DNA from 3 places in the Denitratisoma sp. DHT3 genome. Region 3 is predicted to be linked to each of the others. Evidence: riboswitches for the same ligand, from Rfam matches in the RefSeq annotation. Region 3 holds a riboswitch; each other region holds the start of a gene.

Region 1 (10,039 bases), 1.0 Mb from region 3:
CGCCAAGCAGCCGACCGGCGCCACGACGGTCGCCTACCCGGCGGTGTTCCATGCCGTGGCGAAGAAGTCCTTCGCCTCGACCACGCCGGCGCTGAGCCTGACCTACAAGTTCAATGACGGCTTCAACGTCTATGGCCGCATCGCCAAGGGCTTCCGCTCCGGCGGCTTCGCCGCCGAGGCCGGCGGCGGTTCGGTGGCCCAGGTGACGGCGGCCCGCACCACGCCGTTCAATCCGGAGAAATCCACGACGACGGAACTGGGCTTCAAGGCGACCCTCCTGGACGGCAAGGCGAAGATCAACGGCGCGCTCTACCAGAACAAGATCACCGACCTGCAGACCAACCAGCTGGTGGCGGGCACGACCAGTTCGATCATCGTGAACGCGGGCAAGGCCACCTACCAGGGCCTGGAGCTCGAAGGCCAGTTCGTGGTGGCCGACGGCTGGCGCGTCGGCGCGAGCTGGGGTTACATCGACGCCAAGTTCGACCAGTACATGGACAACGGCCTGAACAACGGCGGCGCACTGATCGACACCGCCAGCAACCGGACGCCGGCCTACGCGCCCAAGCACACGATCAACCTGAACGTGGATGGACGCATCGCCAAGACGGCCTGGGGCACCCTGCGCGGCGTGGTGGACGTCACCTATACCGACAAGATGTACAACCTCGCGGGCAACAAGAGCCTGGCCGCGCCCAACGCGGGCGGCGCCAACGATGCCGAGATGTGCCTGATTCCGTCCAAGACCCTGGTCAACGCCCGCCTGACCCTGGCCGGCGTGCCGGTCGGCGGACCGGGCCGCGCCGACGTGTCGCTGTGGGTGCGCAACCTGGCCAACGTCCGCAAGCCGGTGAACTACATCGACCTCAGCTATTACCGCGTCGCCACCTGGACCGAGCCGCGCATGGTCGGCCTGTCCTTCGGCTACAAGTGGTAATCGCCGCGCGGGCGGATTTCCGCCCGTAGCCGGCAACACCTTGCGGGCGCCGATGGTCGCATGACCATCGGCGCCCGTTTTTCATTCGTGGAAAACGGAAATGCGCGTCTGCCGCCCCCCATTGCCGCCACCGAATGTCGCGGCAATACAACAATCGTGAACTTCAATTCGATACCGCTATTAATCAAACGATTAAAAAAGAACACCGGCCCGGCAGACGGATAGTCGCAAGTCGATATCGAGCCACTTTTTCCTGCCTATGCAGGCATCACCCCAACAACGAATCACCACGATCTACCATCCGCGTCCGGCCATGGCCTTGGCAAGATTCCTCCATGCCCATGGACCTCCATTTCGAACCGGTAGGAGAGAATTTCAATGCGTTACCGTAAGAGCACGGCCATCGTGCGCGCACTTCCCCTGATGATCGCGGCCGCCTATGCCGGCGGCGCCACCGCCGACGAAGGCAAGCTGGAAGAAGTCATCGTCACCGCCCAGAAACGCGCCGAGCGCCTGCAGGATGTGCCCATTTCCATCGCCGCCATCGGCGGCGCGCAGTTGGAGACCCGCGGTCTGGAAGGCGCGAAGAACCTGGACGGCCTGGTACCCAACGTCACCATCAAGCCCAACAACAGCTCTCCCCTGATTTCGGCGGTCGCCATCCGGGGTCTGAACTCCGGCCAGCCCGGCATCTGGGCCGACCCCGCCGTGGGCCTCTACCTCGACGGCGTCTTCGTCGGCAAGAACCAGGGCTCCCTGTTTGAAATCGCCGACCTGGAACGCATCGAAGTGCTGCGCGGTCCCCAGGGCACGCTGTTCGGCCGCAACACCGAGGGCGGCGCGATCAACTTCATCACCCGCAAGCCCGCCGGCGTCTTCAGTGGCAATGTGGGCATCGAGCTGGGCAACCGCCATCGCCACGTCGAGCGGGCGTCCATCGACCTGCCCAAGGTCGGCGCGATGAGCCTGAGCTTCGCGCTGCGCAACGAAGAGCAGGATGGCTTCATCAACAACCCCACAGGCAAGAAGTGGGGCGACAAGAATCGCCAGTCGGCCCGTCTGGCGGCGAACTTCGACATCAGCCCGAAGTTCAAGATCGACTACGCCTACGACACCAGCACCATCAACGAAATGCCGTCGTCGCCCAGCTCCCTCATCAGCACGACGGGTTACAACAAGCTGTACACGTCGCCGCTCGTCACCGGCACCGACCCCTATTTCAACGGTCTGCGGGCGCAGATGGCCCAGTACGTGAATGCGGGCTATCCCTCCTCGGTGGGCTCGGACCCCAACCGCCAGTATTTCCAGAAGCTGGATGTGTCCGGCCACATGCTGACGGCCAACTACGAGCTGAACGCCAACAACAGCCTGAAGTACATCGGCAGCTACCGCAAGATGCGCTACCAGGACAGCACCGACCTGGACGGCACGCCGCTGCCCATCTTCAACGCCGGCAAGGACACCCACTACGACACCTATTCGCACGAGTTCCAGTGGATCGGCAACACCGAGCGCATGAACTACGTGCTGGGCTACTATCAGTTCCGGGATGACGGCAACACCCTGAGCTTCCAGAACGGCCTGTTCTACAACTTCGGCATGGACCCCCGCGGCCCCTACTACCAGATGCCGTACTACCGCGTGAAGACCGATGCCAAGGCGGTCTTTGCCCAGGTCGACTACAAGCTCACCAACGCGCTGACGGCCACCGTGGGCGTACGCCGCACCACGGAGGAAAAGGGCGGCGACATCTGGAAGATCTACACGACTTCCGGTTTCGCCATGCCCGGCCCCAACACGCCGGTAGGCGCCAGCGCGGGAGCCGCTTACGGCACCGTGGCCTATCAGCCGACCTGGACGCCCCAGAGCAATACGGCCAGCTTCTCCGCCACGACGCCGGTGATGGCCCTGAGCTATCGCCTGAACGAGAGCGTCAACGTCTTCGGCCGCGTCGCCAAGGGCTTCAAGAGCGGCGGCTTCTCCCTGGAGGCCCCGACGTCGGCGCAAGCGATGACGCCCTTCCAACCCGAGCGCTCGACCGCCTATGAACTGGGCGTGAAGACCAGCTTCTGGGACGGCAAGGCCCAGGTGAACGCCACCGTGTTCCGCACCGACGTGAAGGACTTCCACGTTTCCCTGCTGCCCCCGGGCGGCACCACGCCGGTGATCGTCAATGCCGGCAAGTCGCGGAGCCAGGGCTTCGAACTGGAAGGCAGCTTCGTGCTGGCGCCGGGCTGGAAACTCCAGACCAACTACGGCTACCTGGATGCCAAGTTCAAGGAGTACCTGGGCCGCAACCAGTGGGGCGCCCTGGTCGACGTGGCGTCCAACACCGTGCTCGGCTACGCGCCCAAGCATCAGTTGAGCGTGAGCCTGGACGGCCGCCTGGCCAAGACCCAGTGGGGCACGCTGCGCGGCATCCTCGATGTCAACTACTCGGCCAAGTACTACAACTACAGTGGCCAGAAGACGGCGGTCGGCACCAATGTCAACGTGGGCAACTCGGTGGATGAGTCGACGATTCCGGCGATGACCTTCGTCAATGCCCGTCTGCTGCTGTCCGGCGTGCCGGTGGGCGGCCCGGGCGCCGCGGACCTGTCCCTGTGGGTGCGCAACCTGACCGACCAGAAGAAGATGCTCGGCCACATCGACGTCGGTGGCTACTATCGCGTCGCCCAGTGGACGGAACCGCGTACCTACGGTGTCTCTTTGAACTACAAGTGGTAAGAATTCCGGAGGGGCGGATCTCCGCTCCCCGGACGGCAACATCTTGCGGGCGCCGATGGTCGCATGACCATCGGCGCCCGTTTTTCATGGGGTGGCGGCAACGGTTATAATCCGCCGCCTCCGAGGAGCGCTGCGAGGGTCTCCCCCCAGGCTCGGACATTTCAGAACGGCGCTCGCCTGACCCGACCGGGGAGGGTGAGCCGCATCCTTCCCGGTCACAGCCATAGGAGTACCACGCTGTGACTCAAGCTACCCAGGATTTCGACTACGTCGTTGCCGACCTCGCGCTCGCCGACTGGGGCCGCAAGGAAATCCGGATCGCCGAGACCGAGATGCCCGGCCTGATGTCGATCCGCGACGAATACGCGAAGAGCCAGCCGCTCAAGGGCGCGCGCATCACCGGCTCGCTGCACATGACCATCCAGACCGCCGTGCTGATCGAGACGCTGACCGCGCTCGGCGCCGAGGTGCGCTGGGCCTCGTGCAACATCTTCTCGACCCAGGACCACGCCGCCGCCGCGATCGCCAAGGACGGCATCCCCGTGTTCGCCGTGAAGGGCGAGTCGCTGGAGGACTACTGGGACTACACCCATCGCATCTTCGAATGGAAAGATGGCGGCTACTCCAACATGATCCTCGACGACGGCGGCGACGCCACGCTGCTGCTGCACCTGGGCAGCAAGGCCGAACGGGATCTCTCGGTGCTCGACAAGCCCGACAGCGAGGAGGCCACCGTGCTGTTCGCCTCGATCCGCGCCAAGCTCAAGCAGGACCCGGCCTGGTACTCGACGCGGCTGGCCCAGATCAAGGGCGTCACCGAGGAGACCACCACCGGCGTGCACCGCCTCTACCAGATGCACGAGCGCGGCGAGCTGAAGATTCCGGCGATCAACGTCAACGACTCGGTGACCAAATCCAAGTTCGACAACCTCTACGGCTGCCGCGAATCGCTGGTCGACGGCATCAAGCGCGCCACCGACGTGATGGTCGCCGGCAAGGTCGCCGTGGTCTGCGGCTACGGCGACGTCGGCAAGGGCTCGGCGCAGGCGCTGCGCGCGCTCTCCGCGCAAGTGTGGGTCACCGAGATCGACCCGATCTGCGCGCTGCAGGCGGCGATGGAAGGCTACCGCGTCGTCACCATGGACTACGCCGCCGACAAGGCCGACATCTTCGTCACCTGCACCGGCAACGTGCACGTGATCGACCACCACCACATGGTGAAGATGAAGGACCAGGCCATCGTCTGCAACATCGGCCACTTCGATTCCGAGATCAACGTCGCCTCGCTCGAACAGTACCCGTGGGAGGAGATCAAGCCGCAGGTCGACCACGTCATCCTGCCCAGCGGCAACCGCATCATCCTGCTCGCCAAGGGCCGCCTGGTGAATCTGGGCTGCGCCACCGGCCATCCGTCCTACGTGATGTCCTCGTCGTTCGCCAACCAGACCATCGCCCAGATCGAGCTGTTCACCCGCACCGCCGAGTATCCGATCGGCGTCTACACGCTGCCCAAGCACCTCGACGAGAAGGTCGCGCGTCTGCAATTGAAGAAGCTCAACGTCCAACTGACGACGCTGACGCCGCAGCAGGCCGCCTACATCGGCGTGCCGGTGGAGGGGCCGTACAAGACCGAGCACTATCGGTATTGACGTACCGCGATTGATGGGTCGTCATCGAGCCGCTGCCCAACCGCCATGGCAATGAACTCCTTCCATTCCCGCGCGCCGAAGCGCAAGCCGCCCCGGCACGAGCGGGAGGCGGTGCCAGCACCCGTGCCGGCGCAGGCGCAGGGCGACGCGCTGCGCGCCGACGCCTGGCTGGTGGCGCACGGCCTGGCGGCGTCGCGCGCCGCCGCGCAAAGGATGATCGAGGCTGGGCGCGTCTCCTGGGACGGCGTCGCGGTGGTCAAGCCTGCCCAATCGCTGCCCGCGAACGCGGAGGTGACGGTGGCCGACGACGATGCCGACCGCTACGTGTCGCGCGGCGGCCTCAAGCTGGCCGGCGCCCTGGCGGCGAGCGGCATCGACCCGCGGGACCGGGTCTGCCTGGACCTGGGCCAGAGCACCGGCGGCTTCACCGACTGCCTGCTCCAGGCCGGCGCCGCCCGGGTGGTGGGCGTGGACGTGGGGCACGATCAACTGCATCCGCGCTTGCGGGAGCATCCGCGAGTCGTCCGCCTGGAAGGCATCAATGCCCGCTTCCTCGACCGCGGCGCGCTCGACACGCGGGGCGCCCACTGCCCCGCCGCCGGTTTCGACCTGATCGTCGGCGACCTTTCCTTCATTTCCCTGACCCTGGTCCTGCCCCGCCTGCCGGCCCTGCTCGCACCTCATGGGCAGATGCTGCTGCTGGTCAAACCCCAGTTCGAAGTCGGCCCACAACACGTCGGCAAGGGCGGCATCGTGCGCGACGCCGCGCTCTATCCGCAAGTGGCGGCAAAATTGAGCGAGGCCGCCCGCGCGGCCGGGCTGCGGGTGCGGGGCTGGTTCGACAGTCCCATCGCCGGCGGCGACGGGAATCGTGAATTCTTTCTCTGGACATGCCATGAGCAAGCCTGAACTTTCGATCGAGTTTTTCCCCCCCCAGACGCCGGAAGGCGCCGTCAAGCTGCGGGAAGCGCGTGCCCGGCTGGCGGCGCTGAATCCGGCCTTCTTCTCGGTGACCTTCGGCGCCGGCGGCTCCACCCAGGAGCGCACCCTGGACGCGGTGCTGGAGATCCAGCGCGAAGGCCATCAGGCCGCGCCCCATCTCTCCTGCGTCGGTTCCACCAAGGGCAGGATCCGCGACATCCTGGGCCGCTACAAGACCGCCGGCATCCGCCGCATCGTCGCCCTGCGCGGCGACCTGCCTTCCGGCATGGCCCATCCCGGCGAGCTGCGCTACGCCAATGAACTGGTGGAATTCATCCGCCAGGAAACCGGCGACTGGTTCCAGATCGAGGTCGCGGCCTACCCCGAATGGCACCCCCAGGCGAAGAGCGCGCAGGAGGACATGAGGAACTTCAAGCGCAAGGTGGAGGCCGGCGCCGACGCCGCGATCACCCAGTTCTTCTACAACGCCGACGCCTACGAGCATTTCGTCGGCGAGGCGCGCGCGCTCGGCGTCGCCATCCCGATCGTGCCCGGCATCATGCCGATCGGCAGCTTTTCCAAACTGTCCCGCTTCGCCGACGCCTGCGGCGCCGAGATTCCGCGCTGGATGCGGCGCAAGTTCGAAGGCTACGGCGACGACGCGGAATCCATCCGCGCCTTCGGCCTCGACGTGGTGACCGAGCTCTGCCAGCGCCTGCTGGACCGCGGTGCGCCCGGCCTGCATTTCTATTCCCTCAACCAGTCCGCTCTGACCACCGAGATCGTGCGCCGCCTGGGCTTGTAGTCATCATTGCCGGACATGTCCCCTGGGCTATAAACGGAATGTATGTCCATTCCGTGAAGCGCGAAGGGGGTGTGCCATGTCGGACCATGTCTACAAGATCATCGAGGTCACCGGGTCGTCCAGGCTGGGCACCGAGGACGCCATCAAGAACGCCATCGCCCGGGCCGACAAGACCCTGCACAACCTGCGCTGGTTCGAGGTGACGGAAACCCGGGGCTGGCTGGAGAACGGCCACATCGGCCAGTGGCAGGTGACGCTGAAGGTGGGGTTGCTGCTCGACGAGTAGGGCGTCCGCCTCAGCCGGCCCGCCTCAACCGGCCCGGCTGACCCGCAGAATGCCGGCCACCACCAGCGCACAGCCGGCCAGTTGCCAGAGGGACATGGCCTCGTCCAGCACGGCCCAGCCCATGCCGATGGTCAAGAGCGGCCCCAGGGTGCCGATCAGCGCCGCGCGGCCGCTGCCGATGCGGCGGATCGCGGCGGACTGGGCGAACACCGGGAACACGGTGGACAGCAGCGCCATCGCCAGGGCATAAACATAGACCGGCCAGGGCTGGACCAGGGCCGCCACGGGCTGGGCGAGGAAAAAGTGCGTCAATGTCGCCAGCCCCGACACCAGCAGGGCGAGCGCGGTGAAGCGGCTGGCGCCCAGCAGTGGAATCAGGTGCCCGCTGCCCGCCAGGTACAGCGCGTAGGCGATGGAGGACAGCAGCACGAAGCCGCCGCCGATCCAGACCGCCAACGAGTCGGCGCTGGTGTGCAGATCGTGCGCGAAGGCCGCGCCGATGCCCAGGTAGCACAGCGCCAGCGCGCCGATCTCGCGCCGGCCCACGCGCTGGCCGAAGAACAGGGCGCCGATCAGCAGGGTCAGGGTCGGATAGGTGAACAGGATCAGCCGCTCCAGGCCCGCCGAGATGTAGCGCAGGCCGATGAAGTCGAAAATGCTGGCGCAGTAATAGCCGAGCAGGCCCAGCGCCAGCACCGCCAGCCATTGGCGCGGGCTCAGGGGCCGCGAGTTGCTCGACTCGCGCAGCGCGATGAAGATGAAGAACGGCAGGGAAAAGGCCATGCGCAGGGCCAGCAGGGTGATCGGCGCCACCGGCTGGGCTTGCGGCGTGGCATAGGCCAGCTTGACCAGGATCGCCTTCATCGAGAAGCCGAAGGCGGCCAGCACCGCCAGCCAGACGCCGGCGCGGTAGGTCGCCGGCGAAACCGAGGACGACGCGGACACGATCAGCGGCGGCGGCCGCCCAGGATGGAACCGAGCACGCCGCGGATGATCTCCCGCCCCATCTGGGAGCCGATGGCGCGGGCGGCGCTCTTCGCGGCCGACTCCAGGATCGAGTCGCCCCGGCCGCCGCCCCTGCCACCCCCCTTTGCGCCACCGCCGCCCAGCAGGTCGCCCAGGATGGTGCCGAAGCCGCCGCCGGCCGGCGATCCGGTGCCAGGCGAATGCGGCGCACTTGTCGGCGCACTTGCCGGCGCATTCGCCGTCCCCGACCCGGCGCCCCGCAGCCGTTCGTAGGCCGACTCGCGGTCCATCGCCCGCTCGTAATGGCCATACAGCACGGATGCCTTGATCAGGGCGTCGCGCTCCGCGGCCGTCAGCGGGCCGATGCGGGAGGCCGGCGGCAGCACTAGGGCGCGCTCGACGACGCTGGGCGTGCCTTTGGCGTCGAGAAACGAGACCAGGGCCTCGCCCACCCCCAGTTCGGTGATCGCCTGTGCCGCATCCAGCTTCGGATTCGCGCGCAGGGTCTCGGCGGCGGACTTCACCGCCTTCTGGTCGCGCGGCGTGAACGCGCGCAATGCGTGCTGCACCCGGTTGCCCAACTGGCCGAGCACGGAATCGGGTACGTCGAGCGGATTCTGGGTGACGAAATAGATGCCGACGCCCTTGGAACGGATCAGGCGCACCACCTGCTCGACCTTCTCCAGCAAGGCCGGCGGCGCCTCGTTGAACAGCAGGTGGGCCTCGTCGAAGAAGAACACCAGCTTGGGCCTCTCCAGATCGCCCGCCTCCGGCAGTTGCTCGAAGAGCTCGGCCAGCAGCCAGAGCAGGAAGGTGGCGTAGAGGCGGGGCGAGTTCATCAGCTGCTCGCCGGCCAGGATGTTGATCACGCCCCGGCCTTCCGCGTCGGTCTGCATCAGGTCGGCCATGTCCAGCATCGGCTCGCCGAAGAACCGGTCGCCGCCCTGCTCCTCGAGACCGAGCAGCCCGCGCTGGATGGCGCCGATCGAGGCGGCGGAGACGTTGCCGTATTCGGTCTTGAACTCGGCGGCGTGCTCGCCCACGTGCTGCGCCATCGCCCGCAAGTCCTTCAGGTCCAGCAACAGCAGGCCCTGGTCGTCGGCGATCCTGAACACCAGTTGCAGCACGCCGGCCTGGGTCTCGTTCAGGTTCAGCAGCCGTGCCAGCAGCAGCGGCCCCATGTCCGAGATGGTGGCCCGCACCGGATGTCCGGCGGCGCCGTGGATGTCCCAGAACGCCACCGGATTGGCGTGCGGCCGCCAGTCCGCCAGCCCCAACTGATCGAGCCGCGCCTTGAGCTTTTCGCCGGCCGCGCCGGCGGCGCCCAGCCCCGACAGATCGCCTTTCACGTCGGCCATGAACACCGGCACGCCGATCGAGGAAAACTGCTCGGCCAGCCGTTGCAGGGTCACCGTCTTGCCGGTGCCGGTGGCGCCGGTGATCAGGCCATGGCGATTGGCCAGGGCGGGCAGCAGGCAAAGGTCGCCGTCGCCGTGGCGGGCGACGGACAAGGGGGGCGGGGAAGCGGTCATGGCGGCAGTGGGGGCGTGTAAAATTCGTCCCGATTCTAGCCCTCTTACCAACAAAGGACTCACTCATGGCCGGACACTCCAAATGGGCCAACATCCAGCACCGCAAGGGTCGCCAGGACGCCAAGCGGGGCAAGATCTTCACCAAGCTGATCAAGGAAATCACCGTCGCCGCCAAGATGGGCGGGGGCGATGCCAGCACCAACCCGCGCCTGCGCC
Region 2 (10,039 bases), 180 kb from region 3:
GCCGCCCACGCCGGCGCGGCGCAGATGCCGGGTACCCTGGCCCTGTCGCTGACCTTCCCCCTGGCCGGGATACTGGCCGACCGCCTGATGCCGCGTCCCCTGATCGTCGCCGGCCTGGCGGTGTTCGCCATGTCCTTCGTCGCGCTGTGGCATTACGGTGCCGCCGTGACCTACCTGGGCTTCATCCTGGTCACCGTGGTCGGCCGAGTCGGCCAGAGCTTCGCTCTCACACCGATCAACAAGGCTTCCCTCTCCGACCTCCACGGCCGCGTGCTCAGCGAGGCCTCGATGCTGCTCAACTATCTGCGCCAGCTGGGCGGCGTGCTGGGCGTGGCCAGCGCCGCGGCCTACGTCGAGTGGCGCGCCGGCGTCCTGGGCGGCGATGCCCAGGCCCTGGCCACGGCGTTCAGCGAGGGCTATCTGCTGATCGCGGTGGCGTTGGGACTGGCGATCGTGGCGGCGAGCCGGAGGTAGAAAGGCTCGCCCCCCTTCGCCCCCCTCCGGGGGGTTCGATACGGCTCGCTGCGCTCGGGTGTTTGGGGGAACGTTGTGGGGGCACCGATGCGTTGCGGCTTCGCCGCGTGCCGTTTTTCCTTGCGGCGGCGCGGCGGAAAAGCTCGTTTTTCACGCTGCGCTATAAAGGGAATCTTCACCAAACCGTTTCCGCCGCGCCCGGAGTCCGAATTTTCCAGCCGTGGCGGCATTTCACGATGTTCGACTCCGGAAGGGAGGAACGCACCATGGCATCCAAGAAAATCGCGGTACTCGTCGGCAGCCTGCGCAAGCAGTCCTTCAATCGCAAGATGGCCAAGGCGTTGATCGCCTGCGCGCCCGCCGCGCTCGATCTGGAGATCGTCGAGATCGGCCAGCTGCCGCTCTACAACCAGGACGGCGACGACGAGGGCCTGCCGGCGCCGGAATGGACGGCATTCCGCGAACGGATGCGGCCGTTCGACGGCGTGCTGTTCGTCACGCCCGAGTACAACCGCTCGGTGCCGGCGGCGCTCAAGAACGCGCTCGACGTCGGCTCCCGTCCGTATGGCCAGAGCATCTGGAGCGGCAAGCCCGGCGCGGTGATTAGCGTGTCGCCGGGCGCGATCGGCGGTTTCGGCGCCAATCATCATCTGCGCCAGTCGCTGGTTTCCCTGGCTGTGCCGGTGATGGCGCAGCCGGAGGCCTATATCGGCGGCGCCGCGAGTCTGTTCGACGCGGCCGGCAACCTGGCCAACGACGGTACGCGCACCTTCATCCAGGAATTCATGAACAGTTTCGCCGCCTGGGTTGAGTGAGGCTCGCCCCCTTCGCCCTGAGCCCTTCGACGGGCTCAGGGCGAACGGACTTGATCCGCGTTTCCTTAGAACTCCTCCATCACGAAGTCGCTCTTGGGAGTGCCGCAGTCGGGGCAGATCCAGTCCGCCGGCACGTCTTCCCAGCGGGTACCGGGGGCAATGCCGTGATTGGGAAGGCCCAGGGCCTCGTCGTAGACGAAGCCGCAGGTCATGCACATCCAGCGTTTCATTTGTCGCTCCAGGGTGGGGTTAGTTGAATTCGTAGCGTACGGGCAGGCTGCGGAAGCCGCCAACCAGATTGGAGGCGATCATCTTGGGTTCGCCCGCCAGTTCGATGCGCTTCAACTGCGGGATCAGCCGGCTGAAAAAAGCGTCCAGTTCGAACAGCGCCAGCTGGCGGCCGACGCAGGCGTGCACGCCGTAGCCGAAGGCGACGTGGCCCGAGGTGTCGCGGTCGATACGGAACGCGTCGGCATTCTCGAACAGCGTCTCGTCGCGGTTGCCCGAGGGATAGAAGAGGACGACGGCGTCGCCGGCGCGGATGGTCGTGTCGCGCAGGACGAAGTCCTCGGTGGCGGTGCGGACGAAATGACGCACCGGCGAGACCCAGCGGCAGATCTCGTTGCTGGCGTTGCGCATCAGCTGCGGATCGGCGCGCAGCTTGTCCATCTCCTGCGGGTGGGTGATGAAGCCGTACATGCCGCCGGCGAGCGCGGCCGAGGTCGTGTCGTGGCCCGCGGTGATCGTCACCATCATGTAGGAGAGCGCCTCGATCATGCCGATGGGGTTGTCGTCGATCCGGGCGTTGGCGATCGCGCTGGTGAGGTCGTCGGTCGGGTTGGCCTGGCGGTCGGCCAGCAGCTTGCCCAGGTAGCCCATGAATTCACCGTAGGCGGCCATGCCGTAGTCGCCTTCCTTTTGCAGGTCGGGATCGCCGGCGGCGAGCAGGGCCTGGGTCATGCGCAGGATGTAGGGGCCGTCCTCGCTCGGCGCGCCGAGAATCGAGGTGATCGCTTCGAGGGGATACCAGACCGCGATGTCGCTGGCGAAATCGCAGCGGCCGTCCATCGACTTCATTTTCTCGATGAAGCTGTCGGCGATGGCCTCGATCCGCGGGGTGAGCTTGCGCAGCCCGCTGCCGATGAACCAGCGCGCCGAAACGTCGCGGTACTTGGCGTGGTCGGGCTCGTCCATGTCGAGGATGGTGCGCGACCCGCCGGTGCGGGAGCCGAACATCTGCAGGGTGGCTTCTTCGATGGCCTTGGGAATCAGGGTCAGGCGCGGCGCGCTGACGAAGATGTCGTGGTTCTTCTCGACCAGCTTGATGTCCTCGTTGCATACCACGGTCCAGAACGGTCGGTAGGGCTCCCGGTCCACCCAGGCGACGGGCATGTCGCGGCGCAGACGGGTGAAATCGGCATGGAGCCGGGCTTCATCGCCGTAGGCGGCGGGACTGAAAATGTCGATGCCGTCGGGCAGACGGGGGTTGGGGGTTGCTGTCACGGGTCGTCTCCTTGTTGGATGCGCGGGGGAACGCGCCTTGTTATGGAGTCGGCAAGCTAACAACTATTAGTCTGTAGTGTCAATGGGCACGGTGGGTGCGATGTGCCTCGATGGTCGTTGCCGGTTCGGCGGGGCGGCGTTCAGGCGGCGGAGGCGAACGGGGATTCGGGACGCGTCAGGGCGGAGTTCACCATTTCCAGCACCATCTCCAGATGGCGCTGCCGGGCTTCCGCCGAGAACGGGTCCTGGTTGATCAGGTTGCGGTACAGCGGCGCCATGGTGATGTAGGACACCAGCACGTTGTGGAAGGCCATGGTGGCCCAGGGCAGCAAGGGGGGCGACAAGGTGACGCCGCCGCCGGCGGACGGCGCGAACAGGGGGCGGAAGAACCGGGTCAGCATCTCCGTCGTACCCGGCGCCTCGGCCAGGGCGGCATGTTGCAGCAGACGGGCGAAGTTGGGATGGCGGAAGTGCAGTTCCACCATCTGGCGAGTCCAGGCCAGGACCGCGTTCTTGTCGTGCGGGGAGAAGGTCGCGGCCTCGGCGATCAGCGGTTGGAAGTGGCCCAGCAGTCGTTCCAGCACGGCTTTGTAGAGCGACTCCTTGTTGCGGAAATGGTTGTAGAGGCTGGGCGGGCGAATGCCCACCTGCTCGGCCAGCTCGATCAGCGACGCGGCCTTGTAGCCCTTGGCGGCGAACAGGTTTTCCGCGACGTCGAGGATGCGGTCGGCGGTCGATGAGGTCTCCGCGGGGCTTTCCATGAGGTGACAGGACGGGCAGGTCGGAAAGGTCATCATTCTATCGAGGGTATTCGCCAGCGGTGGCGTTTGCCGCTGGGGGCGCCATAAGGATGATGTAAGTCTTTGCCCTCGGCCTTGCGCTCCTGTCCTTCAAAGGCAAAGGAGGAAGTGCGATGGAACGGATCGATCGACTATCCAGGGTGGTCAGCCCGTCGTCATGGACTGGTGTGCGGCACGGCGCTTCTCGCCGTCGGTTTGATGGGAAGCTACGCCGGCACCGGGCGCCACACGCTGCCGTTCCTGATCCAGACCTACCGCCGCGATACCGGCGAGGTGATGCACGACATCTCGGCGCCGGTCTATGTCAAGGGACGCCACTGGGGCGGCGTCCGCATCGGCTATCGCACCGAATAGGGGGTGCCCGCGTCAGCGGCGACCCATGTCGCCTGCCCGACGCTATAATGCGCGCGTTTCCGAGGAGCGCTGCAAGGTAGCGGGCCGGACCGAAGATCGTCCAGCCCCGGCCCTAGGCTCGGAATTCTCCAACGGCGCTCACCGAACCTGGAATATTGACCGGGATACAGGTGAGCCGCATCGGCGCTCCGGTTCCGGTCATGGATTGGAGATTGCCGTGACCACCCCCCACACCCCCACTGTCCTCGACGCCGCCCCGCAGCCCGACCGCAGCGCCGAACTGCGCGCCCTGGCCGCGCGGCGCCTGCTGATCCTCGACGGCGCGATGGGCACCATGATCCAGCGCCACGGCCTGGCCGAGGCCGATTACCGCGGCGAGCGTTTCCGCGACCACGGCAAGGAACTGAAGGGCAACAACGACCTCCTGCTGCTGACCCGGCCCGAGGTGATCGCCGGCATCCACGAAGCCTACCTGGCGGCCGGCGCCGACATCCTGGAGACCAACACTTTCAATTCGACGCGCATCTCCCAGGCCGAGTACGGACTGGGAGACCTGGCCCACGAACTGAACCTGGCCGGCGCCCGCCTGGCGCGGCAGGCGGCGGACAAGTATTCGACGCCCGACAAGCCGCGCTTCGTCGCCGGCGTGATCGGCCCCACCAGCCGCACCGCCTCGCTCTCGCCCGACGTCAACGACACCAGCTTCCGCAGCGTCACCTTCGACGAACTGGTGGCCGACTACCTCGAAGCCGCGCGCGGCCTCACCGACGGCGGTGCCGACATCCTGCTGATCGAGACCGTGTTCGACACCTTGAACGCCAAGGCCGCGGTGTTCGCCGTCGAGCGTTTCTTCGACGAAGCGGGGCGGCGCTGGCCGGTGATGATCTCCGGCACCATCACCGACGCCGCCGGGCGCACGCTGTCGGGCCAGACCCCCGAGGCTTTCTGGAACTCCCTGCGCCACGCGCAGCCCCTGGCCTTCGGCTTCAACTGCGCGCTGGGGGCGAAGGAGTTGCGCCAGCACGTCGAGGAGATCTCGCGCCTGTGCGACTGCCTGGTCTCCGCCCACCCCAACGCCGGCCTGCCCAACGCCTTCGGCGGCTACGACGAGACGCCCGCGATGCTGGCCGAGGAGATCGGCGACTGGGCCCGCTCGGGGCTGGTGAACATCGTCGGCGGCTGCTGCGGCACCACGCCCGAGCACATCCGCGCCATCGCCGAGCGGGTCGCCGGACTCGCGCCGCGCGCCCCGGCCGCGCCCGAGCCGCGCCTGCGCCTGTCGGGCCTGGAGCCGTTCAACGTCGGCGCCGACTCGCTGTTCGTCAATGTCGGCGAACGCACCAACGTCACCGGCTCCAAGGCTTTCGCCCGCATGATCCTGGAGGGCCGCTTCGAGGACGCCCTGGTCGTGGCCCGCCAGCAGGTCGAGAACGGCGCCCAGGTGGTGGACGTGAACATGGACGAGGCGATGCTGGATTCGCGGGCGGCGATGGTGCAGTTCCTCAACCGCGTCGCCTGCGAGCCGGACATCGCCCGCGTGCCGCTGATGCTGGACTCCTCCAAGTGGGAAGTGATCGAGGCCGGCCTCAAGTGCGTGCAGGGCAAGGGCATCGTCAATTCCATCTCGATGAAGGAGGGCGAGGCGCAATTCCTCGAACAGGCGCGCCTGGCGAAGCGTTACGGCGCCGCCGTGATCGTGATGGCCTTCGACGAGCAGGGCCAGGCCGACACCTTCGCCCGCAAGACCGGGATCTGCAAGCGCGCCTATGATCTGCTGGTGGCCGACGGCTTCCCCGCCGAGGACATCATCTTCGACCCCAACGTCTTCGCCATCGCCACCGGCATCCCCGAGCACGACAACTACGCCGTGGACTTCATCGAGGCGGTGCGCTGGATCGGCGCCAATCTGCCCCACGCCAGGACCAGCGGCGGGGTCTCCAACGTCAGCTTCTCCTTCCGCGGCAACGAGCCGGTGCGCGAGGCGATCCACACCGTGTTCCTCTACCACGCGGTGCGGGCCGGGCTCACCATGGGCATCGTCAACGCCGGCCAGCTCGGCGTCTATGACGACCTGGACCCGGTGCTGCGGGAAAAGGCGGAGGACGTGGTGCTCAACCGCAAGCCGGGGGCCGGGGACGCCCTGGTGGAATTCGCCCAGACGGTGAAGGGCCAGGCGAAGGAACAGGTCCAGGACCTGGCCTGGCGCCAGTGGTCTGTGGAAAAGCGCCTGGAGCACGCGCTGGTGAAGGGCATCACCGAGTTCGTGGTGGCCGATGCCGAGGAGTGCCGCGCCGCCCTGGAAGCCGCGGGCAGGCCGCCGCTGGCGGTGATCGAAGGGCCCTTGATGGCCGGCATGAACGTGGTCGGCGACCTGTTCGGCGCCGGCAAGATGTTCCTGCCCCAGGTGGTGAAGTCGGCCCGCGTGATGAAGCAGGCCGTGGCCCACCTGGTGCCCTTCATCGAGGAGGAGAAGCGCAGGAGCGGCGCCGCCAGCAAGGGCCGGATCGTGGTCGCCACGGTCAAGGGCGACGTGCATGACATCGGCAAGAACATCGTCGGCGTGGTGCTGGGCTGCAACGGCTACGAAGTCGTGGACCTGGGCGTGATGGTGCCCTGCGAGAAGATCCTGCACGCCGCCAGGGAGCACGGTGCGCAGGTGATCGGCCTGTCGGGCCTGATCACGCCCTCGCTGGAGGAGATGAGCCACGTCGCCGCCGAGATGGAGCGCCAGGGCTTCGGCGCCGGCGACGCGGAGGGCGGGGCGATCCCGCTGCTGATCGGCGGCGCCACCACCAGCCGGGCGCACACGGCGGTGAAGATCGCCCCCGGCTATCGCGGTCCGGTGATCTACGTGCCCGACGCTTCGCGCGCCGTCGGCGTGGTGACCAGGCTGCTGTCGGCGGAGCAGTCCGCCGCCTACAAGGCGGAGATCGCCGCCGACTACGATCGGGTGCGCCAGCAGCACGCGCAGAAGAAGGGCGTGACCCTGCTGCCCCTGGCGGCGGCGCGGGCCAACGCGACGCGCCTGGACTACGCGCCGGTGAAGCCGCGCACGCCGGGCATCACCGTGCTGGCCGACATCGACCTGGCGACGCTGGCGCGCTACATCGACTGGGGCCCCTTCTTCCAGACCTGGGATCTGGCCGGCAGCTACCCCAAGATACTGGACGACGCCACCGTGGGCGAGGCGGCGCGCGGCGTGCTGAAGGATGGCCAGGCGATGCTGGCGCGCATCGTCGCCGAGAAGTGGCTGACCGCGCGCGCGGTGTTCGGCCTGTTCCCGGCCAACGCCCGCGGCGACGACATCGAGTTCTACGCCGACGAGGCGCGAGGCGCGCCGCTGATGACCTGGCACGGCCTGCGCCAGCAGCACCAGCGGCCCGAGGGCAAGGCCAACGAATGCCTGGCCGATTTCGTCGCCCCGCGTGCGGATGCCGGTGGAGTGGCCGACTATGCCGGCGCCTTCGCCTGCACCGCCGGCATCGGCATCGAGAAGAAGCTCGCCGAGTTCGAGGCGGACCACGACGACTATCACGCGATCATGCTCAAGTCGCTCGCCGACCGGCTCGCCGAAGCCTGCGCGGAATGGCTGCACGAGCGCGTGCGCAAGGAATACTGGGGCTACGCGGCGGACGAGGCGCTGGGCAACGACGCGCTGATCGCGGAAGCCTACCAGGGCATCCGCCCCGCGCCGGGTTATCCGGCCTGCCCCGACCATACCGCCAAGGGCGGACTGTTCCGGCTGCTCGACGTCGAGGCGCGGATCGGCATGAGGCTCACCGAGAGCTACGCGATGACCCCGGCGGCGGCGGTGTCGGGCTTCTACCTGGCCCATCCGCGGGCGCATTACTTCGCGGTCAGCAAGATCGGCCGCGACCAGGCCGAGGACTGGGCCGGCCGCAACGGCATGTCGGTGGGCGAGGCGGAACGCTGGCTGGCGCCGCTCCTGTAGCCAGGGCTGGCCAGGGATCGGAGCGCGGCAGGCGCTCAGGAGAGCGCCGGCGCTTCCGTTTCCAGACGGATGAAGCGCGCCAGCAGCTCCCCCAGGGTCCGGTAGAAGGGCAGCGCCTGGTGCTGCGCCAGACGCCGGGCGAGTTGCGGCAGCCAGGGGGCCAGGTGGCGTTCGAGGAAGTCGCGGCGCGCCCGGCGGCAGTCGTCGGCGTCGGTGTCGTGCGCCAGGCAGTCGCTCTCCAGCCGGCTCAGGTAGTGCAGGAATTCGAGCTGGGTCGCCAGATGGTCGGGCAGTTCCCGTGCCGGCGCGGCTTCGGTGGTCAGCCCGAAGTGGTTGTAGAAGCGCACCAGTTCCCGCAGCAGCTGCATCCGCGAATCGGGGCGGTAGCCGCCGCCGTGGAGCGGGCAAAGGGGGCCGCCGCTGCCGGCGACGTCGAACAGGCGGGTGTATTCCACCGCCAGGGCGTCCGCGCCGTCGCCCGCGTCGGCGAGGTCCGGCCAGGCGACGCACGCTTCCAGGGCGGGGTGGAGTGCGCCCAGCACCTGCCGGCACTGCCGCATCGCCCGGCCGTCGGCGACCAGGGGCGGGAAGGCGTCGTCCGGATAGTCGATGAGCGCCGCCAGCAGGCCGTAGGCGTGGCAGCGCAGGTGGCTGCGGGCTTGCGCGTTCATGCTTTCTCCACCTCGACCGGCGCGCCGCGCGGCGCGTGGCTGGGGCCGCCGTAGAACATCCGGTAGTGCAGGTGGCTGTAGCCGCCGGCCAGGTGCAGGGCCTTCCAGGGCGCTTCCACCGGCTCCTGCTGGCCTTGCCAGCCCTTGAACTGGTACGCCTCCCAGGCGTGGTAGATGATCACCTCGCCGGGCGCGGTGGCGGCGGCGACCTTCACCATGCATTCGAAACGCCCGTGGTCGTTGAACACCCGCACCATGTCGCCGTCGCCGATGCCGCGGGCGGCGGTGTCGGCCGGATTCATGAAGCACACCGGCTGCCCCCGCTCCAGCCGCAGCATCAGCGGCAGGTCGCGCCAGATGGCATGGATGCTCCAGCGGGTGTGGCCGCCGTTGATGCGCAGCGGATACTTGCTCCTGGCGTGGGGCGGGTCCTTGTGCACCGGCAGGGCCTCGCCGCCTTCGAGGAACCAGGGGTGGTCCAGATAGAACTGCTGGCGGCCGGTGAGGGTGGGCCAGGCGACCCGCTTTTCGACGAAGTCGCGGTGCGGCCAGTGGGTGTCGCCCTGGGCGAAGTCGCTGTAGTTCTGGTAGATGGGCGAGGGCCGGGCGTGGGCGGTGACCGGCACCGCGCCCAGGCGCAGCGCCTCGCGCCCGCTCTTGGCGGCGACGTTGGGGCTGTTGGCGAAGATCAGGTCCATCAGCTTGATCGGGTCTTCCGGATCGGTGGGATCGAACTTGCCGTCGGAGGTGTGCCGCGCGTAGGTCCGGCTCAGATCCAGCGGCTGGTCGCGGAAGCCGCGCACCGGGCCGATGCCGCGCGCCTTGGCCCGTTCGGCCACGTGCTTGCTGAGCAGGCCGAACACCTCCCAGTCGGACTTGGCCTCGCCCAGGGGCTCGGTGGCCTTGTCGGCGCAGATGATGTAGGGCACGTAGCTCTGCCCGTACTTGATGCCGTACTTCTCGTAGTAGCCGGCCACCGGCAGGATGTAGTCGGCGAACATGCCGCTGGTGCTCATGCGGAAATTCACCGACACCACCAGGTCGAGCTTGGGCCACAGCTTCTCGCGGGCGATCTGGGGCGAGGGCCAGCGTCGCAGCGGGTTGCAGCCGGTGAAGAGGTAGGCCCGCGGCGCGCGGTGCTCCGGGGGATGGACGCGCATCCAGCCGCGGTCCAGCGATTCGCGCAGGTATTGGCTGAGCGGGCGGGGCAGGGCCGGGTCCTGCAAATGGGCCTGGTCCCACATCTCCTTGTAGCCGCCGTGCACGTAGAGGAAAACCATCAGCGGAGTGATCGGCGACTTGTCGCTGATCTCGGTGAAGATCTGCTCGTAGTCGCGCGGCGTGAAGCCGCGCAGGGCCTTGGGGATCAGGCGCAGCTTGTCCATCAGCGACAGCGGCGCCTCGGTCATCGCGTCCAGCCCGTCCATGCCCCACCAGGAGGCGATGCGCATGCCGCCGCCGGGCTTGCCC
Region 3 (10,039 bases):
GACCTACGCGCCAGGGGGCTACTACGAGGACGGCTACCAGGTGCTTCACCAGGCTGGCATGACCATGGTTCCCTACTCCGGGCAGAGCCGGGGCATTTTCAGCAAGCTGGCGACCAGTACGACCAAGGAGGCCATTTCCCCGGATGTGGCCGCCCTCTATTACCACGATGCCAATCTGCGCAAGGTGGACGCGCTGAAGGCCATCGCCATCCGTCTCGGTGCCTCGGTCAATGATATCGTGCTGGCCTACCTGACCTCCCAGCCCTTGGCGACGGTGCCCATCATCGGTTGCAGTTCTCTCGCCCAGCTGCGGGAAAGCATCGCGGCTTGTGCAATCCGGCTCGACGCCGAGGAGCTGCGTCAATTGAGGGAGGCTTGAGATGGAGATGTCAAGCGTAATGCTGAGAACGAGAAAATCGCCGACTGGCTGATTTGAGGCCTTACGCGACAAAACCCTGCCAGCCGTAATAAACGGCTGGCAGGGTTTTACCCGATGACTATGCTACCCGATTCATAGATTCCATGAATTTCTGGTAGAGGGTGGTCCTTCGCCAGGGCCGTCGGCCGATGCTGCGGGCCAGCTTCTCCAGTGCCTGGGCCGAGAGCTCCTGACCATGGGTGCCGCCGGCGGAGCGGGTGATGGATTCGTACATCAGCACGCCGCCCAGGTCGTTGGCGCCGGCCTGGAGGCACAGGGCTGCTCCCTGCCCCCCCATCTTGACCCAGGAGGTCTGGATGTTGGGGATCAGCGGGTGCAGGGCCAGCCGGGCCACGGCGTGCATCAGCAGGGATTCCTTGAGGGTGGGGCCGGCCCGGGACTTGCCTCGGCGGCCCATGGGCGCTTCCATATGCACGAAGGCCAGGGGCACGAATTCGGTGAAGCCGCCGGTCTCCTTCTGCAGGTTGCGGATGTGCAGCAGGTGGCGGGCCCAGTGCTCGGCCCGGTCCACATGGCCGTACATGATGGTGGCGGTGGTCTTGATACCCACCTCGTGGGCGGCCCGCACCACTTCCAGCCATTCCTGGGTGCTGAGCTTGTCGTGGCAGATGATCGCCCGCACCTCGTCGTCCAGGATCTCGGCAGCGGTGCCGGGCAGGGTGGACAGGCCGGCCTCCTTCAGCATGCGCAGGTAGTCGTGGAGGCCCATGCCCAGGGTGCTGGCCCCCTGATGGATCTCCAGGGGCGAGAAGGCGTGCAGATGCATGTCCGGCACCCGGGCCTTCACCGCCTCGATGATCTCCCGGTAGGTGTGGCCGGTGTACTCGGGATGAATGCCGCCCTGCATGCAGACCTCGGTGGCGCCCTTGTTCCAGGCTTCTTCGGCGATGTCGGCCACCTGGGCCGGGTCCAGTCGGTAGGCCGGGCCCCGCAGTTCCGGGGTGGCCCGACCCTTGGCGAAGGCGCAGAAATTGCAGCGGTAGGAGCAGATGTTGGTGTAGTTGATATTGCGGTTCACCACGAAGGAGACGCCGTCCCCCACCACTTCGGCTCGCAACTGATCGGCGGCCCGCAGCACGGCGCGGAAGTCGTCGCCTTCGGAGTCGAACAGGGCGACGATCTCGGCCTCGGAGAGATCGGCCCCGGCCCGTGCCTTGTCGATGATGGCGGCGATCTCGGGATGGGGCGCAATGGGACGCTCCGGATCCACCCAGGCGGCGGCATGGACCGGCATGGGGTGTCCGGCGCCAGCGTGCCAACTATCGGTGCGGGCACGACCAAAAATGTCGATGCGGGCCAGCAGGGCCGGCATCAGGGCGGCATCCACCCAGCGCGCCGCCTGCAGTGCGTGGGCCGGCGCCAGGGCCAGGCGTTCCGCCAGGTGGCGTCCCGCCGCCGTGGTCTCGGCGGCCAGTTCCACCAGGTGGGGCCAGGGGGCCTCCGGATTCACGTGGTCGGGAGTTACCGGGGAGACGCCGCCCCAGTCATTGACCCCGGCACCCACCAGGGCTGCCAGGCCGTCGCGCTGGAGGTTGGGGGGCGCCTGGAGCGACATGGCCGAACCGAAGATCAGGCGGGCCACGGCCAGGGTCCATAGATGTTCGTCCAGGGAGGGCTCCGGGGCATCCGCCATCTTGGTGTCGGGCTTGGCCCGGAAGTTCTGGATGATGACTTCCTGGATGTGGCCGAATTCGTCGTTCAGGTCCCGCAGGGCCAAGAGGGATTCAATGCGCTCGGCCCGGGTTTCGCCGATACCGATCAGGATGCCGCTGGTGAAGGGCACCGCCAGTTCCCCGGCGGTGCGCAGGCAGGCCAGGCGCACTGCCGGGTCCTTGTCGGGGGAGCCATGGTGGGGCATGCCCTTTTCGCACAGGCGGGGCGAGGCCGATTCCAGCATGATGCCCATGGAGAAGGAGACCTTGCGCAGCCGGGCCATTTCCTCGGCGCTCATGATTCCCGGGTTGAGGTGGGGCAAGAGGCCCGTCTCCTCGAATACCAGGCGGGCCATGGCTTCCAGATAGTCCAGGGTGCTGGCGTAGCCCATCTCGTCCAGGGCACGACGGGCGGCACCGTAGCGCAGCTCGGGCTTGTCGCCCAGGGTGAACAGGGCTTCCTTGCAGCCCGCGGTGGCGCCGGCCCGGGCGATGGCCAGGACTTCCTCGGGACTGAGGTAGGGGCTGGCCAGTTCCCGGGGCGCCTGGGCGAAGGTGCAGTAGTGGCAGACATCCCGGCACAACTGGGTCAGCGGAATGAAGACCTTGCGCGAATAGGTGACGATGCGGCCGAAGCCTTCCAGGGTCAGGGCTTCCGCCGCTGTCGCAAGGGCGGGCAGGTCCTGGCAGTCGGCCAGGGCCAGGGCCTCCTCCCGGCTCAGGCGATGGCCCTGGCGGGCCGTGTCGATGATGGCGTTCAGTTTGCGGGTGTCGCTGGACAGGTGGAGGCTCTGGACAGTGAAATGTTCCACTACTTGGTGGAATCCTTGCCGGATTAATGCTTCAGCGGCAGCATTCGCAGTTGCTTGCGACAGGGCTCTCTCTTGCGGGAATCCTATGCCTGCAAGGGTATTTTTTACCTGGTGGTTTTCGTCGGAAAACATGAAAACGGTCTTATTAGAATAAACGGGACATTAAAACGATTGCCCAGAAATTAAGATTCATCTGCTGTAGCTAATTTCGCAATTTTTATAACCACTCGCCAACATGCTCAAGGGCTCTAATGGAATGAAGTGATTGCTGCTCTTTTGATGTTGCCCCAGTGTTATCAGAATTGCAGACACTTGCCGGGACCTTTCTTCTCAAATCGATGTGGTAGTCAATCAATTGTGAAGCATTTCCAACAAATGACGTCATCACCATCAAACTCACTAACCCCTCTATAAAAATGCGGGTGTCTTGCGCTGCCCGTTCTGGAACTAGTTCAGCTTTCAAAGCATTCTGTAAAGCGGCTTGGTGGTAAGCAAGTGCTGTCATGCGGTGTAGTTCGTTTTGGGTATTCTGAAGCTCATTCCAGATTGGCCCGCAATCTTCCTGATACTCGGAGCAAGTGAGGATAATTTTTAGCGCCTTCCGAATCTTCTGATGATTCTCAAGATCCGCGACCGACTTCTTCAATACAAGCGCTACAGCATTTAGCGGCTCGTGCAGATCAAGTTGTACGGCTAGGTCATCTTTAACCTGCAGTAGCCATATGCGAAGCTCCATGCAGAGCACATTCAAAATATCTCGCTTGCCAGTGAAATGCCAGTAAATCGCGCCCCGGGTAACACCGGCGTTTCTTGCTATCTCATCCATACTTGCCAGGCTGACGCCACGCGCCAAAAATACTCGTTCAGCCGCCTCAAGAATTCGGGAGCGGGTTTGGTCTGCCTCTTCTTTCCGCCTACGTGCCATATCAATATGCTCCAATGGCCAATAACAACTGGCTAAAGATGTATTTCAGATATACAAATGACCTATTGCCGTTTTCTTGGAATTTCCAGAAGGCGGGGTTGCCGCCTTCTGGAGATCAAGCCACCCCAATACGACGGCAAATTTCTGCCACCAACGGTGACTGGTTGAGGGTGTAAAAATGCAAGCCCGGAGCGCCACTCTCCAACAAACGCCTACATAAGTCCGACACGAGGTCTAAACCATATGCTTTTACTGACTCTGCATCATTCTCAAAATCATCGAAGCGCTTGCGCATCCAGCGCGGTAGCTCCGCGCCACATGCATCAGAAAATCTGACGATTTTTTCGAAGTTAGATATGGGCATGATGCCGGGGACAATAGGAATATGGACACCCCGTGATCGAACCTGGTCAACAAATTGTATGTAGGCATCTACGTTGTAGAAATATTGCGTTATTACAGAGTCGGCACCAGCTTCTACCTTTCGAACAAAATTTTCAATATCGTCTCGGTTGGACTTCGATTCTGGATGAACCTCAGGATATCCGGCGACTACCAGATGGAAGAAGTCACCAGTTTCATGCCGGATGAACTGAATCAGTTCTGACGCATGGCGAAACTCACCTGGCGCAACAAATCCAGAAGGCAAATCGCCTCGTAAGGCAACGATGCGACTTACTCCTGCACTTCTGTAGTCCTCCAGCATATTTCCGAGACTATCTCGCGTTGCCCCAATGCATGACAAATGCGGCGCCGCACTTAATCCAGAGCGCTGTATTTGCAATACCGTTTCCAGGGTCCGGTCACGAGTTGATCCACCAGCACCAAATGTCACTGAAAAATATGTTGGATTCAGGCTTTCCAGTGCCTCCCACGTCTTCCTCAACTTCTCCATACCTTCTAGAGTTTGTGGAGGGAAAAACTCGAATGAAATTTGCTTAGTCATGACTATTCATTCATGAAAAGCATTAATAGCGGTAGTGGTCGGCCTTGTAGGGGCCTTCCTTGGGCACCCCGATGTAGGCTGCCTGCTGATCGGTCAGCTCGGTGAGTTGCACGTTGAGCGTCTTCAACTGCAGGCGGGCCACCTTTTCGTCCAGATGCTTGGGCAGGGTATACACGCCCACCGGATACGCGGCGGTCTTGGTGAACAACTCGATCTGGGCGATGGTCTGGTTGGCGAAGCTGGAGGACATCACATAGGACGGATGGCCGGTGCCGCAACCGAGGTTCACCAGTCGCCCCTTGGCCAGCAGGATGATGCGCTTGCCATCAGGGAAGATGACGTGGTCCACCTGGGGTTTGATTTCTTCCCACTGGTACTTTTCCAGGGAAGCGACATCGATTTCGTTGTCGAAGTGGCCGATGTTGCAGACGATGGCGTTGTTCTTCATCTTCACCATGTGCTCATGGGTGATGACGTGGAAGTTGCCGGTGGTGGTGACGAAAATGTCGGCCTTGTCGGCGGCGTATTCCATGGTGACCACGCGATAGCCTTCCATGGCGGCCTGGAGGGCGCAGATCGGGTCGATCTCGGTGACCCAGACCTGGGCGGAGAGGGCGCGCAGGGCCTGGGCCGAGCCCTTGCCCACATCGCCGTAGCCGCAGACCACGGCGATTTTGCCGGCGATCATCACGTCGGTGGCGCGCTTGATGCCGTCCACCAGGGATTCGCGGCAGCCGTAGAGGTTGTCGAACTTGGACTTGGTCACCGAGTCGTTGACGTTGATGGCGGGGAACTTGAGCTCGCCCCGCTGATGCATCTGGTACAGGCGATGGACGCCGGTGGTGGTTTCCTCGGTGACGCCCTTGATCTTCGCCAGGCGGGTGGAATACCAGGCCTTGTCGCTGGCCAGCTTGGCCTTGATGCTGGCGAAGAGAATGGTCTCCTCTTCGGAGCCGGGCTTGGCCAGCACCGCGATGTCCTGCTCGGCCCGGGCACCCAGGTGCAGCAGCAGGGTGGCGTCGCCGCCGTCGTCGAGGATCATGTTGGAATGGCCGCCATCGGACCACTCGAAGATGCGGTGGGTGTAGTCCCAGTAGTCGGTGAGGCTCTCGCCCTTGACGGCGAAGACGGCGATGCCGTCCTTGGCGATGGCTGCGGCGGCGTGATCCTGGGTCGAGAAAATGTTGCAGGAAGCCCAGCGCACCTGAGCGCCGAGGGCCACCAGGGTCTCGATCAGAACCGCGGTCTGAATGGTCATGTGCAGCGACCCGGTGATGCGAGCGCCCTTCAAGGGCTGGCTCTTGGCGAATTCCTCGCGGATGGCCATCAGGCCGGGCATCTCGGTTTCCGCGATGCGGATTTCCTTGTGGCCCCAGTCGGCCAGGCCCAGGTCGGCAATAGCGTAGTCAGGGGCAGATTTCAATACAGCACTTACACTCATAATGGTCTCCGTTCAAATTGAGTTGAACAGGCGCCGTTTCTTACAACTTGTCGTTCCGAGCCTGACAGTTCTTCCCAGATAGGAATAGCTGCTGCAGCGCCTCTCGGAATAACAAGCTTCTTAATGCAATGCTACAAACCCGCATCCGCCCTCAACGCGGCAGCCTTATCTGTCAGTTCCCAAGGTAGTCCAGCATTTTCGCGACCAAAGTGGCCGTAAGCCGCTGTCTTCTTGTAGATGGGGCGCAGCAGGTCAAGCATGTTGACGATGCCTTTGGGACGCAGGTCGAAGTGCCTTCTCACCAGATCGGCGATCTTCTCGTCGGAAATCTTGCCTGTGCCGTAGGTAGTGACCCAGACGCTGGTGGGCTGGGAAACACCGATGGCGTAGGACACCTGGACCAGGCACCGGCTGGCCAGGCCCGCGGCGACGATGTTCTTCGCGATATAACGGCCGGCATAGGCGCCGGAACGGTCCACCTTGGAGGGGTCCTTGCCCGAGAAGGCACCTCCGCCGTGGGGGGCCGCGCCACCGTAAGTGTCCACGATAATCTTGCGTCCCGTGAGGCCGCAATCCCCCTGGGGGCCGCCCACCACGAAACGGCCGGTGGGATTCACCAGATACTTGATCTCGCCCTTGATCAGTTCCTTGGGCAGCACTGGCTTGATGATGTCCTCGATCACCGCTTCCCGAATGTCATCAAGGCTAATGTCCGCAGAGTGCTGGGTGGACAGCACCACGGTGTCGATGGCATCGGCCTTGCCATCCTTATAGCGTACCGTAACCTGGGATTTAGCGTCCGGGCGCAGCCAGGAAAGCCGGCCGTTCTTGCGTAGTTGGGACTGGCGCTCCACCAGGCGATGGGACAGGTGGATAGGGAGGGGCATCAGGGTGTCGGTCTCGTCACAGGCATAGCCGAACATCAGGCCCTGATCGCCGGCACCTTGGTCCAGGTTGTCGTCGTAGGCTTTATTCACGCCCTGAGCGATGTCGGGGGACTGCTTGTCGTAGGCCACCAAAACGGCGCAGCCTTTGTAGTCGATGCCGGATTCGGTGTTGTCGTAGCCGATTTCCTTGATGGTGTCCCGGGCGACCTGGATGTAATCGACGTTGGCGTGGGTGGTGATCTCCCCGGCCAGCACTACCAGACCAGTGTTGGTCAGGGTTTCTGCCGCAACCCGGGCATGGCGGTCCTGGGTCAGGATGGCGTCGAGGATGGCATCCGAAATCTGGTCGGCGACCTTGTCCGGGTGGCCTTCGGAAACCGATTCGGAAGTGAAAAAGTATTCTTGAGACATAACGAGCTGCTCCTGTTTAGTTTTCCCCGGGTTTTGCGTTTGGCGCGACAGTCTCCGGGGAACAAAGGCAGTCGACGCTTTAGCGATATTTCGAGCCAACAACCCGGCCCATCCGCCTCGCAAGTTGTCCAATTAACTCGGCGGCCGCTCACCTGAAAATCATGTGCGTTACAATAAACAATACGAGGCGTTGCGTATTGTTATACTACAAGCCTGGTATTGAGATTGTCAACCATGCACAATATGTGCAACACAGTCATGATATTTAACACTTTTCACCATATGAAAGCAGCATCGCGCTCTACATGGATTTACTATTTACGATACTGTTGATATCGTATAAGGGTGGGCTCGATCTGGTCACCCTAATGTGTGATAAAAGCGAAAGGGATTTATGTTGCCCACTGAATCGATCTACACGATGGAGATCAAACGCATGCTGAAGGCCACACTCCAATCAAATTCACGAAATAAGGCTAAGTCGCGAAAAAGTCACGCAGCCCCAGGGCGTCCGAGAAGCGATGACGCTCATCGCGCCATTCTTAGTGCAACTCTAGAGTTACTCGCAGATATCGGCTACGAACGGCTCACCATCTCTGGAGTTGCGACAAAGGCCGGTGTTGGTAAGGCCACAATTTACAGACGGTGGCCTTCCAAGTTGCCGTTGGTTATGGATGCGTTTGAAGAACTGCCAACCTTAAAATCCCCGGATACTGGAAGCCTCATTGATGATCTTGAAGAACTACTCAAGGACTTTGTGCACTCTTTGAATTCAACTCCATTAGCTCTAGTTCTCGCTGCCATCGGTGGCGAGAGAGCACATGACGCTGCACTTGCCAAAAGGATGGCACCTGTTTTTAAGGCACGAAGACAGCCATTGATGGATGTCTTAGAAAGGTCCGTTGCCCGAAATGAACTTCCACCAGATTTAAATCTCGATGCAGCGGCCGATGTTGTTATGGGGCCTATTGTTAACCGTATTTTCTTTACGGGAAACAATTTAGATGAGAACCACATTCGCCCCTTCATCGAGGCGGCCTTATTTGGAATCAATCGCCTAAGAAAGTAACCCCCTGCCGTATGCATGGCACTTCCATTGTCACCACTTGGCACCAGTCAGACAAGAATTGTCCTTGCTCCAGCCGCTGCCCCCTCCATTTGAGGACCTTGATCTGCGTAGCACGCTGGTTGATGAAGACAAACGTCACACAGGGGATGCTCCCCAGTACGTGACGCATCGGCGCATAAAAACCTCGAAGGATTTGGGCATTTGAACTGTGAGGCCATGAACATGGGTAATCCCCCCGGCAATTAGAGTAGAAATGGGGGGATTACCCTGCCTCCGCACCACCCTCTACCTGGAAGTCACGGAACCCAAAAGCCTGGCGGCGTAAGAGAATGCTCAGCTATGCAAGTGGAAGGAAGAGTAGCGCCGTCGTTACTGGGTTTGATGGGAAGTAGAAGTGTACATACGATGCGGTAAGGCGGCGGAGTCGGTAAATTGCTTCACCTGTTTTCCCATCGGGGTCGTGTGCCTGTACATAGGGCTTCAAGGGCGTTTCGCAGCGGGAGTAGTGGAACGTGTGTCCGCGCAAAGTCCCCTCCGGCAGATTGACTTGTTGTAGCCCCAGTCCGGCTAAGCGTGAACCCATGACACAACTTCCAGGTAGCAATCCGGCAAGTGGATGGCAGTTATTTTCTTGATCTACAAGGCTTTCAAATAAGCTCATCATGCCACCGCATTCAGCCAGGAGTGGTTTCCCCTCCGCGTGGTGAGCGGTGAGCTGCTGCCAGAGGTCATGGCGACGGGCTAAGGCCGGCGCATGAAGTTCCGGATAACCGCCGGGCAGCCAAAGGGCATCACAAGAGGGCAAAGGATCACCCGCTAGAGGTGAAAAAAAACAAAGGGTTGCACCCAAACGGCGTAACGCATCCAGGTTGGCCGGGTAGATGAAGCTGAAGGCGGCATCCCGTGCAATGGCAATGGTGCGCCCGGCCAGTAAAGGCGGTATGTCATCGCCCTGAATGCTCGGGAATTCAACTTTGGGTGGTAGATCGGCGCTGGTGGTATTGGCGATCTGGTCCGCCAGTAGGTCCAAACGTATTTCCAGGTCGTCGATCTCATCCGCCTGCCACAAACCCAAATGGCGTTCGGGCAGGGCGACGGCATCATCCCTTGTCAGTGCGCCGAACCACGCTATACCGGGGGGCAAGCTATTGCGCAGTAGTTCGGCGTGATGGGGGCTGCCGACCCTGTTTGCCAGTACACCGGCAAAGGGTAACTCGGGTCGGTAGCTGGCCAGTCCATGGGCCATGGCACCAAAGGTTTGTGCCATGGCTGAGGCATCAATCAGGCCGAGCACGGGAATCTTGAATCTACAGGCAATATCAGCGGCTGAGGGCCTGCCATCGAAGAGTCCCATTACTCCTTCCACCAGGATCAGGTCAGCATCCTGTGCCGCACTGGCAAGGTGCGATGCCACATCCGCCTCGCCTCCCATGCCCAAATCCAGGTTATAGACCGGG

The links. A riboswitch is a leader RNA that binds a small molecule or an ion and turns the genes downstream of it on or off. The one in region 3 is predicted to bind S-adenosylhomocysteine.
Region 1: it holds a riboswitch for S-adenosylhomocysteine, as region 3 does, so the genes downstream of both, ahcY (adenosylhomocysteinase) here and ahcY (adenosylhomocysteinase) in region 3, are expected to answer to the same signal.
Region 2: it holds a riboswitch for S-adenosylhomocysteine, as region 3 does, so the genes downstream of both, metH (methionine synthase) here and ahcY (adenosylhomocysteinase) in region 3, are expected to answer to the same signal.

Annotation. Positions count from the first base shown of each region.
Region 1 covers NZ_CP020914.1:3,243,327-3,253,365, reverse strand. The annotation lists gene B9N43_RS15055 (TonB-dependent receptor) at 1-937, shown strand, start outside; gene B9N43_RS17240 (hypothetical protein) at 998-1,162, shown strand; gene B9N43_RS15050 (TonB-dependent receptor) at 1,316-3,664, shown strand; S-adenosyl-L-homocysteine riboswitch at 3,783-3,846, shown strand; gene ahcY (adenosylhomocysteinase) at 3,904-5,313, shown strand; gene B9N43_RS15040 (TlyA family RNA methyltransferase) at 5,359-6,222, shown strand; gene metF (methylenetetrahydrofolate reductase [NAD(P)H]) at 6,209-7,039, shown strand; gene B9N43_RS15030 (dodecin) at 7,116-7,325, shown strand; gene B9N43_RS15025 (DMT family transporter) at 7,350-8,270, opposite strand; gene B9N43_RS15020 (helicase HerA-like domain-containing protein) at 8,273-9,823, opposite strand; gene B9N43_RS15015 (YebC/PmpR family DNA-binding transcriptional regulator) at 9,889-10,039, shown strand, end outside.
Region 2 covers NZ_CP020914.1:2,430,281-2,440,319, reverse strand. The annotation lists gene B9N43_RS11205 (DHA2 family efflux MFS transporter permease subunit) at 1-474, shown strand, start outside; gene B9N43_RS11200 (NADPH-dependent FMN reductase) at 741-1,289, shown strand; gene B9N43_RS11195 (rubredoxin) at 1,355-1,519, opposite strand; gene B9N43_RS11190 (cytochrome P450) at 1,539-2,792, opposite strand; gene B9N43_RS11185 (TetR/AcrR family transcriptional regulator) at 2,933-3,589, opposite strand; gene B9N43_RS17205 (hypothetical protein) at 3,791-3,946, shown strand; S-adenosyl-L-homocysteine riboswitch at 4,002-4,093, shown strand; gene metH (methionine synthase) at 4,272-7,898, shown strand; gene B9N43_RS11170 (molecular chaperone TorD family protein) at 7,934-8,569, opposite strand; gene B9N43_RS11165 (molybdopterin-dependent oxidoreductase) at 8,566-10,039, opposite strand, start outside.
Region 3 covers NZ_CP020914.1:2,247,552-2,257,590, forward strand. The annotation lists gene B9N43_RS10370 (aldo/keto reductase) at 1-379, shown strand, start outside; gene cofH (5-amino-6-(D-ribitylamino)uracil--L-tyrosine 4-hydroxyphenyl transferase CofH) at 498-2,903, opposite strand; gene B9N43_RS17695 (TetR family transcriptional regulator) at 3,121-3,828, opposite strand; gene metF (methylenetetrahydrofolate reductase [NAD(P)H]) at 3,944-4,774, opposite strand; gene ahcY (adenosylhomocysteinase) at 4,797-6,215, opposite strand; S-adenosyl-L-homocysteine riboswitch at 6,237-6,326, opposite strand; gene metK (methionine adenosyltransferase) at 6,347-7,513, opposite strand; gene B9N43_RS10400 (TetR/AcrR family transcriptional regulator) at 7,950-8,582, shown strand; gene B9N43_RS10405 (cobyrinate a,c-diamide synthase) at 8,920-10,039, opposite strand, start outside.